DNA from 3 places in the Streptomyces sp. NPDC057702 genome. Region 3 is predicted to be linked to each of the others. Evidence: predicted binding sites of a transcription regulator. Region 3 holds the regulator's gene; each other region holds the start of a gene.
The links. Region 3 encodes HrcA, which represses chaperone genes, less so after heat shock. Its sites were predicted from a motif close to TTNGCACTCNGNNNNNCNGAGTGCNAA; they were not measured.
Positions count from the first base shown of each region.

Region 1 (4,370 bases), on a different contig from region 3:
TTGGCGTGCAACGCGGGTTCGGCGCTGGCGGGCGCGGCCGAGCACGGCATCGAGGTCGTCGTCGGCCCCGAGCTGCTCACCGGCTCCACCCGGCTGAAGGCGGGCACGGCGCAGAAGCTCGTCCTCAACATGATCTCGACACTGACCATGATCCGGCTGGGCAAGACGTACGGGAACCTGATGGTGGACCTGCGGGCCTCCAACGACAAGCTGCGCGCCCGCTCGCGGCGCATCGTCGCGCTGGCCACCGGCGCTCCGGAGGAGCGGATCGAGGAGGCGTTGGCGGCCACCGACGGCGAGGTCAAGGACGCCATCCTCACCCTGGTCGCCGACGTGGACGCGCCGGCCGCCCGGCGCCTGCTCGCCGACGCGAACGGCCACCTGCGGGTGGCGATCGACGCCGCCCGCACCGCCTGACGCACCCGCGACCGCCGCCGACGCGCGCGTCGCGCGCCAGCCCGTACCCGGCCGTGAGGTCCCACCAGGTCCGGCGAGGTCGCGGGAGGTCACGCGACGTTTCGCCCGGGCCCGGGGCCGGGCAGGACAACGCCCGAGGGCGGCACCCCCTGGGGGGTGCCGCCCTCGTTCGTAGGAGCAGCCGATCCGCGAGGCGGATCAGAAGTCCATGTCACCGCCCGGCATGCCGCCCGGGGCGCCCGCGGGGGCGGCCTTCTCCGGCTTGTCGGCGATGACGGCCTCGGTGGTGAGGAACAGCGCGGCGATCGACGCGGCGTTCTGCAGCGCGGAGCGCGTGACCTTCGCCGGGTCGAGGATGCCCTCGGCGATCATGTCGACGTACTCACCGGTCGCGGCGTTGAGGCCGTGGCCGACGGTCAGGTTGCGCACCTTCTCGACGACGACGCCACCCTCAAGGCCGGCGTTGACGGCGATCTGCTTCAGCGGGGCCTCAAGGGCCAGCTTCACCGCGGCGGCACCGGTGGCCTCGTCACCTTCGAGCTCAAGCTTCTCGAAGACGGCGGCGGCCTGGATGAGGGCCACGCCACCACCGGCGACGATGCCCTCCTCGACGGCGGCCTTCGCGTTGCGAACGGCGTCCTCGATGCGGTGCTTGCGCTCCTTGAGCTCGACCTCGGTGGCGGCACCGGCCTTGATCACCGCGACACCGCCGGCGAGCTTCGCCAGGCGCTCCTGCAGCTTCTCGCGGTCGTAGTCGCTGTCCGAGTTCTCGATCTCGGCGCGGATCTGGTTGACGCGGCCCTGGACCTGGTCGCTGTCACCGGCACCGTCGACGATGGTCGTCTCGTCCTTGGTGATGACGACCTTGCGGGCGCGGCCCAGCAGGTCGAGACCGGCGTTCTCCAGCTTGAGGCCGACCTCCTCGGAGATGACGGTGCCACCGGTGAGGATGGCGATGTCGCCGAGCATGGCCTTGCGGCGGTCACCGAAGCCCGGGGCCTTGACGGCGACGGACTTGAAGGTGCCACGGATCTTGTTGACCACCAGGGTGGACAGGGCCTCGCCCTCGACGTCCTCGGCGATGATCAGCAGCGGCTTGCCGGACTGCATGACCTTCTCGAGGAGCGGCAGCAGGTCCTTGACCGCGGAGATCTTGGAGTTGACGATCAGGATGTACGGGTCGTCGAGAGCCGACTCCATACGCTCCATGTCGGTGGCGAAGTACGCCGAGATGTAGCCCTTGTCGAAGCGCATGCCCTCGGTGAGCTCCAGCTCAAGCCCGAAGGTCTGCGACTCCTCGACGGTGATGACGCCTTCCTTGCCGACCTTGTCCATCGCCTCGGCGATGAGCTCGCCGATCTGGGTGTCGGCGGCGGAGATGGAGGCCGTGGAAGCGATCTGCTCCTTGGTCTCGACATCCTTCGCCTGCTCAAGGAGGGCGCCGGAGACGGCCTCGACGGCCTTCTCGATGCCGCGCTTGAGGGCCATCGGGTTGGCGCCGGCGGCGACGTTCCGCAGGCCCTCCTTGACGAGCGCCTGGGCCAGGACGGTCGCGGTCGTCGTGCCGTCACCGGCGACGTCGTCCGTCTTCTTCGCGACCTCCTTGACCAGCTCGGCGCCGATCTTCTCGTACGGGTCCTCGAGCTCGATCTCCTTGGCGATGGACACACCATCGTTGGTGATCGTGGGGGCGCCCCACTTCTTCTCAAGGACGACGTTGCGGCCCTTGGGACCGAGGGTGACCCGGACGGCGTCGGCGAGCTGGTTCATCCCGCGCTCGAGACCGCGCCGTGCCTCCTCGTCGAACGCGATGATCTTGGCCATGTGAAGTGGTCCTCCCAGGACTGGGGGTCCCCCCGGCCAGTGGCTGGGGGAGGGTGGATACTCCGGACCGCGCGCGGCGCCCGCGACGGACGGCCTGCCTGCCGAGCGGTTCCTTCCCCACCCGGCCTGCGGGCCTCACCGACCCGGTCCTGCTGTCACTCTCGACATCAGAGTGCTAACGCCAATGATTAGCACTCGACCCATGAGAGTGCAAGGCCGCTCCACGGGAGCGCCGACGGGGAGTGACCGCCCGGGACCCGGCGGGAGCAGGGCGTGCGGCCCGCCGGCGCCCCCGGAACGGGCGCCGGCGGCGGCGACCCGCACCCCGCGAGGACGTTCGCGAACGGGGCCGGCGACCGGGCGCGCCGGCCCCGGACCCCGCTCCACCGGGGCGAGCGCGCGAGGGCTCAAGGCCGGGGCGACCGACGCGGAGTTCGCCCCGCGCGAACCCTTCCGCGAGCGGAGCCGGGACAGGTGTCGGCGGCGGGCGACGCTCCGGAGGACGCTGACGAAGGGGCCCGGGAGCCGGGGCGCACGGGCCGCTTCGCGGCATAGCCACGGGGGCTCGCGGGGCGGGCGCGCGGGCGCGTCGTCATATGTGTTCGCTCTACGCGATCGCAACGACAGGGAACGGTCGCGGCGAGGTCAGATCGAGGTACGGAACGTCGCCCGGGCCCGCTGGGGGGCGCCCGCCCGGGTCGCGGAGCCCGGGCCGAGCGAGCGCCGTACCCCCGCCGTACACGAGGTGGCCACGCCCCCGGCGCGAGCCGGCCCTCCCATCCGTACGCCAGCGACCCGCCACGCGGGCGCCAGCGCGCCCCGAGCGCCGCACCGGCCGGCCACCACCACGCGGTACGCGCCCGGCCGCCCAGCGGCGATTGGACCGGACCAAGACCGTCGCACGGAGGCACCCGGCCCGACCGAGCGGAAGCGGCGAGGCCGTCCAGGCCAGCCCGACCAGGACGCCCGAGCCCCCCGAGCGATCACCCACACCGTCCAGAACGCGACGACCGACCGAAGCGAAACAGTCGGCCCGACCGGCCCCGTCACACCAGCCGGACCAACCACGTCGGCGAGACCGGCCAGACCGGCGAGGCCAACCGTGTCGGCGAGGCGAGCCGGGTCGGCGAGGTCAACCGGGGCGGCGAGATCGGCCGTGTTGGCGAGGCGAGCCAGACCAGCGAGGTCAGTCACACCAGCGAGGCCAGCCGGGCGGCGAGATCGGCCGGCGAGGCGAGCCGGGTCGACGAGGTCAGCCGGGTCGGCGAGGCGAGCCAGACCAGCGAGGTCAGCTGGGTCGGCGAGGCCAGCCGGGTCGGCGAGATCGGCCGGGCCAACCAACCCATCCCGAGCGGCGAGGTCAGCCAGACCGGCGAGGTCAGCCATATCAGCGAGGTCGACCGGGGCCGGCACCTCGGCCAGACCAGCGAGGTCAACCGGACCGGCGAGGCGAGCCGGGTCGGCGAGGTCAACCGGGGCGGCGAGATCGGCCACACCAGCGAGGTCAGCCGGGGCGGCGAGGCCAACCGCGTCGGCGAGATCGGCCACACCAGCGAGGTCAGCCGGGGCCGGCACCTCGGCCAGACCGGCGGGGTCAACTGCGGCGGCGAGGCCAACCGGGGCGGCGAGCTCAGCCGGGGCGGCGAGCTCAGCCGGACCAGCGAGGCCAACCGGGTCGGCGAGGTCAGTCACACCAGCGAGGTCGACCGGGGCCGGCGCCTCGGCCAGACCAGCGAGGCCAGCCAGGTCGGCAAGATCGGCCAGACCAGTGAGGTCAACCGGGTCAGCGAGATCGGCCGGACCGGCACGGTCAGCCAGACCGGCGAGGTCAGCCATATCAGCGAGGTCGACCGGGGTGAGGTAGTCGGAACGGCCAGGCCGGCGAGGCCAACGCGAAGGGCCCGCACCCCCCTGCCGAGGGTGCGGGCCCTTGTTCACGCTGCAGTCGGTCGGCGCTCAGCTGCCGGCCACGCGGACCATGTCCGCCTGCGGCCCCTTCTGACCCTGCGAGATCTCGAACTCGACCCGCTGGCCCTCCTCAAGGGTGCGGTACCCGTCCATCTGGATCGCGCTGTAGTGGACGAACACGTCCGCACCACCGTCGACCGCGATGAAGCCGTATCCCTTCT
Region 1 covers NZ_JBHVJC010000001.1:16,387-20,756, reverse strand. Annotated here, with positions in the region: gene murQ (N-acetylmuramic acid 6-phosphate etherase) at 1-417, shown strand, start outside; gene groL (chaperonin GroEL) at 616-2,241, opposite strand; gene ACFVFR_RS00080 (hypothetical protein) at 3,432-3,911, opposite strand; gene ACFVFR_RS00075 (hypothetical protein) at 3,930-4,148, opposite strand; gene ACFVFR_RS00070 (cold-shock protein) at 4,198-4,370, opposite strand, start outside.
Region 1: the regulator HrcA is predicted to act here: its motif matches at 2,430-2,456, upstream of groL (chaperonin GroEL).

Region 2 (4,370 bases), on a different contig from region 3:
GTGGGAGTGGCCGTGGCCGTGGCCCGCGTCGGGCTCCTCCTCGGCCGGCTTCTCCACCACCAGGGTCTCGGTGGTGAGCAGCAGCGACGCGATGGACGCGGCGTTCTCCAGGGCGGAGCGGGTGACCTTGACCGGGTCGATGACGCCGGCCTTGACCAGGTCCCCGTACTCGCCGGTCGCGGCGTTGTAGCCGGAACCCTTCTCCAGCTCGGCGACCTTGGAGACGATGACGTAGCCCTCGAGGCCGGCGTTCTCGGCGATCCAGCGCAGCGGCTCGACGACCGCGCGGCGGACGACGGCGACACCGGTGGCCTCGTCGCCCTCCTTGCCCAGGCTGCCGTCGAGCACCTTGGCAGCGTGCACCAGGGCGGAGCCACCACCGGAGACGATGCCCTCCTCGACCGCGGCGCGGGTCGCGGAGATGGCGTCCTCCAGACGGTGCTTCTTCTCCTTGAGCTCGACCTCGGTGGCGGCGCCGACGCGGATCACGCACACGCCGCCGGCCAGCTTCGCGAGGCGCTCCTGGAGCTTCTCGCGGTCCCAGTCGGAGTCCGTGGCGTCGATCTCGCCCTTGATCTGCGCGACCCGGCCCTTGACGTCGTCGGTGTTGCCGCCGCCGTCGACGATGGTGGTGTCGTCCTTGGTGATGGTCACGCGGCGGGCGGTGCCCAGCACGTCCAGGCCGGCCTGGTCGAGCTTGAGGCCGACCTCCTCGGCGATGACGGTCGCACCGGTGAGGGTGGCGATGTCGCCGAGCATGGCCTTGCGGCGGTCACCGAAGCCGGGGGCCTTGACGGCCACGGCGTTGAACGTGCCACGGATCTTGTTGACGACGAGCGTGGAGAGCGCCTCGCCCTCGACGTCCTCGGCGATGATCAGCAGCGGCTTGGAGGCGCCCTGCTGGATGACCTTCTCCAGCAGCGGGAGCAGGTCCTGGATGGAGCTGATCTTGCCCTGGTGGATCAGGATGTACGGGTCGTCGAGGACGGCCTCCATACGCTCCTGGTCGGTCACCATGTACGGGGACAGGTAGCCCTTGTCGAAGGCCATGCCCTCGGTGAAGTCCAGCTCCAGACCGAAGGTGTTGGACTCCTCGACGGTGATGACACCGTCCTTGCCGACCTTGTCCATCGCCTCGGCGACGAGCTCGCCGACCTGCTTGTCCTGGGCGGACAGCCCGGCGACGGCCGCGATGTCGGACTTCTCGTCGATCGGGCGCGCGGTCGCGAGCAGGTCCTCGGAGATCGCCTTGACGGCGGCGTCGATGCCCTTCTTCAGGGCGGCCGGGGAAGCGCCGGCGGCGACGTTGCGCAGGCCCTCGCGGACCAGCGCCTGGGCCAGCACGGTGGCGGTGGTGGTGCCGTCACCCGCGATGTCGTTGGTCTTGGTCGCCACCTCCTTCACGAGCTGGGCGCCCAGGTTCTCGTACGGGTCCTCGACCTCGACCTCACGGGCGATGGTGACGCCGTCGTTGGTGATGGTGGGGGCACCGAACTTCTTGTCGATGACGACGTTGCGGCCCCGGGGGCCGATCGTCACCTTGACGGCGTCAGCGAGCTGGTTGACACCGCGCTCAAGGGCGCGACGGGCGTCCTCGTCGAACTTCAGGATCTTCGCCATGGTTGCCTAGAGTCCTCTCCAAAGAGCCGCGCCCCGGTCGCCCGGGTGTTCAGACACGGGTGGCCGGGGCGCGATTCACGTAAATCCGGGTGAGTTACTTCTCGATGATCGCGAGCACGTCGCGAGCCGAGAGGACGAGGTACTCCTCGCCGTTGTACTTCACCTCGGTGCCGCCGTACTTGCTGTAGAGCACGACGTCGCCGACGGAAACGTCGAGCGGAAGACGGTTGCCGTCTTCGAAGCGGCCCGGACCAACGGCCAGGACGACGCCCTCCTGGGGCTTCTCCTTCGCGGTGTCCGGAATGACCAGGCCCGAAGCCGTGGTCTGCTCGGCGTCGAGCGGCTGGACCACGATGCGGTCCTCGAGCGGCTTGATGGCAACCTTGGAGCTGGCGGTCGTCACGATCCGACCTCCCCCTTCGGAGATCTCACGGGGTTAACTGTCTGAGGTGGCGACCTGGTAGATCCGTCGTCGCGGGTGCCGGATCTGCCCGTCGCTGTGTTTGGCACTCCGCGATGTGGAGTGCCAGCCCTGAGACTAGGACGCGGTTAGCACTCGGTCAAGCGGAGTGCCAACGCGGCGGCGTTTCCGGAGGCCCGCCAGGGGCGCGTCGGGGCACGTCCCGGCCGCCTCGGGGCCGCGCCCGGGGCCGCCTGGCGGGCCCGTCGCCCGCTGGCGGAAGCGCCACGGGACGCCTGGCGAACCGCGCGGGACGCGCTGCGCACCTCGTCGCACGGGGCGCGGGTCTCGCCGGACGGGGCGCGGGTCTCGCCGGACGGGGGGAAGCGCCGCGCGCGGTGCCGGGCCTCTCGGGCGCGGCGGGGTCTCGGGGCGACGCTGCGAGAATGGCCCGGTGAGCGCGACCATCCTGCCCGTCGAGACCTTCCACGCCCTGCTGACCGAGGAGGGGCGGGCCCTGCTCGCCGCGCTGCGCGACCTCGACCCCGCCGAGGAGCTGACCGCCGCCACCCGGCTGCGCCGGGAGCATCCGGCCGAGCTGGTCTCGGCCGCGATCGGCCAGGCGCGGCTGCGGCAGCGGGCGGCGGCGAAGTTCGGCGCGGCCGACGCGTACCGGATGTACTTCACGCCCGACGGCGTCGAGCAGGCCACCCGGGCCACGGTGGCCACGCACCGGGCGCGGCGGTTCGCGGCGCTCGGGGTGCGGCGGCTGGCCGATCTGTGCTGTGGCGTGGGCGGCGACGCGATCGCGCTGGCGCGGGCCGGTGTCTTCGTGCTCGCCGTCGATCGCTCCCCGCTGACCTGCGCCGTCGCCCGTGCCAACGCCGAGGCGCTGGGGTTGGCCGAGCTGATCGAGGTGCGCGAGGCCGATGTGCGCGAGGTCGACGTGACGGGCTACGACGCCGTCTTCGTCGACCCCGCCCGGCGCGGCGGCAGCGGGCGCTCCGGCGGCGGGCGGGGGCGGATCTTCGACCCCGAGGCGTACTCGCCGCCGCTGTCCTGGGCCGTCGGCGCCGCCCGGCAGGCTCCGCACGCGGCGCTCAAGGTCGCGCCGGGGGTGCCGCACGAGGCGATCCCCGAGGACGCCGAGGCGGAGTGGATCTCGGACGGCGGCGACGTGAAGGAGGCCGTGCTGTGGTTCGGCACGACCCCCGGCGCCCGCCGCGCGACACTGCTGCCCGGCGGCGCCACGCTGACCGGCGCGGGACTGGCGGACCCCGAGCCGGGCCCGGTGGGACGCTGGCTGTACGAGCCGGACGGCGCGGCGATCCGGGCCCATCTGGTCGCGGACGTGGCCCAGCGGGTCGAGGGCCGGCTGATCGACCCGACGATCGCGTACGTCACCTCCGACACCCTGGTGGCCACGCCGTACGCGAGCGCGTACGAGATCACCGACGTACTGCCGTTCAACGTCAAGCGGCTGCGGGCGCTGCTGCGGGAGCGCGACGTCGGCGTGCTGACGGTCAAGAAGCGCGGTTCGCCGGTGACGCCCGAGGAGTTGCGCCAGAAGGTCAGGCCGCGGGGCGCGGCCTCGGCGACGGTGTTCCTGACGCGGGTGGCGGGTGCGCCGTCGATGCTGATCGGCCACCCGGCGAAGCCGACCGCGTAGGGAAGTCGGGGGCGGCCGGGCCGGCCGGGGCCGTCGCCGCCGTGGCCCGCTCCGCCCGCGCCGGGGCACCGCCGGCCGTCGCGCCGGCGCCGTCGGCGGTCGGTCTTCCGACAGCGCGGGCGGCCAGGGCTCGGCCGCACCTTCCGGACCCTCCCGACCCTCCGCACCCACGTCGCGCTGCCAGCAGGGTGGTTGACGCGCGCCACTCTTCTGTCTGGGCACCACTCCGGCACCGGTCGTATTTCCCCGCTTTCGGTGCGAAAGCCGTCGTGTTCGGGCTCGGGACGGGGGACGCTCGGTGGGCGCCGTCCGAACGGATGGGCGAGGAGACCGAGGGGCCGTTCGGCCCGGTGGGGGGAGCTTCATGAGAGCCAGCGGACGAAGAACGCGGGGCGCGTGGACCGCGCCGACAGCAGGGGTCGCGCCGAGTGCGGGGATCGCGCCGAGCGCGCTCGGGCGCGGCCAGGGGGCACGCCGGTGAGCGACGTCCGCGCCTCCCACGCGGAGGGCATCAGCGCGATGTACGACCAGTCCACCGAGTTCTTCCTCGAAGCGCTCGGCGGCAGCATCCACTACGGCTACTGGCCGGACGCCTCGGGCCCCGGTTCGATGGAGGCGGCCTCCCGGCGTATGACCGCGCTGATGGTCGAGAAGCTCGGCGTCACAGCCGGGCAGTCCGTG
Region 2 covers NZ_JBHVJC010000030.1:116,307-120,676, reverse strand. Annotated here, with positions in the region: gene groL (chaperonin GroEL) at 1-1,620, opposite strand, end outside; gene groES (co-chaperone GroES) at 1,715-2,023, opposite strand; gene ACFVFR_RS23125 (methyltransferase domain-containing protein) at 2,475-3,689, shown strand; gene ACFVFR_RS23120 (SAM-dependent methyltransferase) at 4,167-4,370, shown strand, end outside.
Region 2: the regulator HrcA is predicted to act here: its motif matches at 2,170-2,196, upstream of groES (co-chaperone GroES).

Region 3 (4,370 bases):
CTCACCCGTGGGACGCTCCTCGCCGCGCAACTTGGCCAACCGCCGCAGGAGTTCCTCCTGCTCCGGGTCGAGCTTGCTCGGGGTCATGACCTCGACGTGCACGATGAGCTGCCCCCGGCCGCCACCGCGCAGGTGCGTCACACCGCGCCCGTGCAGCGGGACGGACTGGCCGGACTGGGTGCCCGGCCTGATGTCGATCTCCTCCAGGCCGTCCAGCGTCTCCAGCGGCACCTTGGTGCCGAGCGAGGCGGCCGTCATGGGGATGGTGACCGTGCAGTGCAGGTCGTCACCGCGCCGCTGGAAGACCGGGTGCGGCGCCTCGTGGATCTCCACGTACAGGTCGCCGGCCGGCCCGCCACCGGGGCCGACCTCGCCCTCGCCCGCGAGCTGGATACGGGTGCCGTTGTCCACCCCGGCGGGGATCTTGACGGTCAGCGTGCGCCGGGAGCGCACCCGCCCGTCGCCCGCGCACTCCGGGCACGGCGTCGGCACCACGGTGCCGAAGCCCTGGCACTGCGGGCACGGCCGCGAGGTCATGACCTGACCGAGGAAGGACCGGGTGACCTGGGAGACCTCGCCGCGACCACGGCACATGTCACAGGTCTGCGCCGAGGTGCCGGGGGCGGCGCCCTCACCGCTACAGGTCGTGCACACGATCGCCGTGTCGACCTGGATCTCCTTGGTGGTCCCGAACGCCGCCTCGTCCAACTCGATGTCGAGCCGGATCATGGCGTCCTGGCCACGCCGGGTGCGCGAGCGCGGGCCACGCTGCGAGGCGGTGCCGAAGAAGGCGTCCATGATGTCGGAGAAGTTGCCGAAGCCGGCACCGAAGCCGCCCTGGCCGCCGCCCGACGCGCTGGAGAGCGGGTCGCCACCGAGGTCGTAGACCTGCTTCTTCTGCGGGTCCGAGAGGACCTCGTAGGCGGCGTTGATCTCCTTGAAGCGCTCTTGCGTCTTCGGATCGGGGTTGACGTCCGGGTGCAGCTCACGCGCGAGCCTGCGGAACGCCTTCTTGATCTCGTCCTGAGAGGCATCGCGCCGCACGCCCAGGACGGCGTAGTAGTCCGTCGCCACTTACGACTCCGCCAGGATCTGTCCGACGTATCGTGCCACTGCGCGTACCGCTCCCATCGTTCCGGGGTAGTCCATGCGGGTCGGTCCGACCACGCCGAGTTTTGCGACCGCCTCGTCGCCCGAACCGTAGCCGACAGCGACCACGGATGTGGAGTTCAGGCCCTCGTGAGCGTTCTCATGACCGATTCGTACGGTCATGCCTGAATCCTTGGCCTCGCCGAGCAACTTGAGGAGGACGACCTGCTCCTCCAACGCCTCCAGCACCGGCCGGATGGTGAGCGGGAAGTCGTGCCCGAACCGGGTGAGGTTGGCCGTGCCGCCGATCATCAGCCGCTCTTCGGTCTCCTCGACCAGGGTCTCCAGCAGCGTCGCGAGGACCGTGGAGACCGTACCCCGGTCCTCCTGCTCGAACGACTCCGGCAGGTCCTGCACGAGCTGGGGCACGTCCGCGAACCGGCGCCCGACCACCCGGCTGTTCAGCCGCGCCCGCAGATCCGCCAGTGCCGTCTCGCCGACGGGCGCCGGGCAGTCGACCATGCGCTGCTCGACCCGGCCCGTGTCGGTGATCAGTACGAGCATCACGCGCGCGGGCGCGAGGGCGAGCAACTCCACGTGGCGCACCGTGGAGCGGGTCAGCGACGGGTACTGCACCACGGCGACCTGACGGGTGAGCTGGGCCAACAGCCGCACCGTGCGCCCCACCACGTCGTCCAGGTCCACCGCGCCGTCCAGGAAGTTCTGGATGGCCCGGCGCTCCGGCGGTGAGAGCGGCTTCACACCCGCGAGCCGGTCCACGAACAGGCGGTAGCCCTTGTCGGTGGGAATACGGCCGGCGCTGGTGTGCGGCTGGGCGATGAAGCCCTCGTCCTCAAGTGCGGCCATGTCGTTACGCACCGTGGCCGGCGAGACGCCCAACTGGTGGCGCTCGGTCAGCGCCTTGGAACCCACCGGCTCCTCGGTGCCGACGTAGTCCTGGACGATGGCGCGCAGCACTTCAAGTCTGCGTTCGCTCAGCATCGCGCACACCTCCAGTCAAACCGTCTATCAGGGGACTTTTCCTGGCACTCATCGCGCCCGAGTGCCAAATCCCCTGAGCCAGTGTACGGCCGGTTACCGCGATCCGGGCAAGAGTGACCCCGGCCGTGGATCCGCGGAGGGCTGGAAACCGCCGCCGCACCGCCCGGGCACACCCGCCCGGCGCGGGCTAGCGTCTCCCCCATGAACACTGGTGCGAGCACGCGGGTGCGGGAGCGTTGGGAGATCCTCGCGTCCGGGGTCGCCCGGCGGCGGCTGCCCGGCCTGGACGCCACCGTCGGTGCCGTGGCCGGCCCGGCGGGCCTCCTCGTCGTGGACACCGGGGCGACGCTGGGTGAGGGCGCGGAGATCCGCCGCGAGGTCAGTGCCCTGTTCGGCCAGCCGGTCACCCACGTCGCCCTCACCCACCCGCACTTCGACCACGTCCTGGGCACGGCCGCGTTCGCCGGCGTGCGGGTGTACGGGGCGGTCGGCCTGGCGGAGGTGCTGCGACGCGACCGGGAGGGGCTGCGCGCGGACGCGGTACGCCACGGCGCCGACCCCGACGCGGTCGCCGAGGCCGTCGACCTGCTGGTCCACCCACGCCACGCGGTGAGCGGCGAGGTGACCCTCACCCTGGGCCCCGGGCGCGAGGTGCTGCTGGCCAACGTGGGCCCCGGCCACACCGGACACGACCTGGCCGTCCTCGTGCCGGGCGAACCCGAGGTCGTCTTCTGCGGCGACCTGGTCGAGGAGTCGGGCGAACCACAGGCGGGCCCGGACGCGGTCCCGGCGCGCTGGCCGGCGGCGTTGGACCGGCTGCTGGCGCTCGGCGGTGAGGACGCGGCGTATGTGCCGGGGCACGGCGCGGTGGTGGACGCGGCGTTCGTCCGCGCCCAGCGCGCGACGCTGGCCCGCCGCTTCGCGGTGCCGTCGTAGCCGCCGACGGGGCGAGGAGGCGGGCACCCGGGCGCGCGGGGCGTGGGCGGGGGACGGGCGGGGCGCGGGGCGGCGGCTATCGTCTGCCGCATGCGCAGCAGACAGTACGGGCCCGACCTGACCCCGCCCTGGAAGAAGCCCGCGTCCGTGCCCGAGGTGGACGCCGAGGCGGACCTGGTGGTCGAGGAGGTGACCACCGGCTTCTGCGGCGCGGTCATCCGCTGTGAGAAGACCGCCGAGGGTCCGACCGTCACGCTGGAGGACCGCTTCGGCAAGCACCGGGTCTTCCCGCTGAACGCGGCCGGCTTCCTCCTGGAGGGACGCCCGGTCACCCTCGTACGCCCCCGGCCGCGCACGGCCGGCGGGCCGGCGGCGGGGCGCGGCGGAACCTCGCGTACCGCCTCCGGGTCGGTCGCCGTCCCCGGGGCGCGCGCCCGGGTCGCCCGCGCCGGGCGCATCTACGTGGAGGGCCGCCACGACGCCGAGCTGGTCGAGCGGGTGTGGGGCGATGACCTGCGCATCGAGGGCGTGGTGGTGGAGTACCTGGAGGGCGTCGACGATCTGCCCGCCATCGTCCGGGAGTTCGCGCCGGCGCCCGACGCGCGGCTCGGCGTCCTCGTCGACCACCTGGTGCCCGGTTCCAAGGAGTCCCGCATCGCCACCGAGGTCAGCGCGGCCGGCGGCGACGTGCTGGTCGTCGGGCACCCCTACGTCGACGTGTGGCAGGCCGTGAAGCCGGCCTCCCTGGGCATCCCGGCCTGGCCGGTGATCCCCCGGGGCCAGGACTGGAAGACGGGCGTGTGCCGCGCTCTGGGCTGGCCGGAGAACACCGGCGCGGCCTGGCAGCGCGTGCTGGGCGCGGTCCACTCGTACCGCGACCTGGAACCCGAACTGCTGGGCCGCGTGGAGGAACTGATCGACTTCGTCACGGCCCCGGCGTAGGAGCCAGGCCCTCCGACACGGCGCCGCACGGGTGACGGACCGACGGGGCGCGTGCCGCGCTCCCCGGCGGGCAGCTTCCGTGGGCTCCCGGTCCCGCCCCGTCCCGTTCGAGCGGCGTGGACGTCAGCGCCGGGGGGGCACTCTCCGTGCGCACGCGTCCAGCCGCCCCGGCGCCCTGCGAGCCGGCTGGTCGGTCGACCGCTCAGTCGACCAGGTCGCGGACGACCGCGTCGGCCAGCAGTCGGCCGCGCAGGGTCAGGACCGCTCGGCCCGCCTCGTACGGCCCGGTCTCCAGCAGGCCGTCCGCCAGGGCGCGGGCCGCGGCGCGGGCGCCGGCGGGGGCGAGGATGTCCAGGGGGCAGCCGTCCGCGAGACGCAGCTCCAGCAGGATCCGCTCGACG
Region 3 covers NZ_JBHVJC010000016.1:125,705-130,074, forward strand. Annotated here, with positions in the region: gene dnaJ (molecular chaperone DnaJ) at 1-1,074, opposite strand, end outside; gene hrcA (heat-inducible transcriptional repressor HrcA) at 1,075-2,091, opposite strand; gene ACFVFR_RS14735 (MBL fold metallo-hydrolase) at 2,293-3,027, shown strand; gene ACFVFR_RS14740 (DUF3097 domain-containing protein) at 3,118-3,969, shown strand; gene hemW (radical SAM family heme chaperone HemW) at 4,172-4,370, opposite strand, start outside.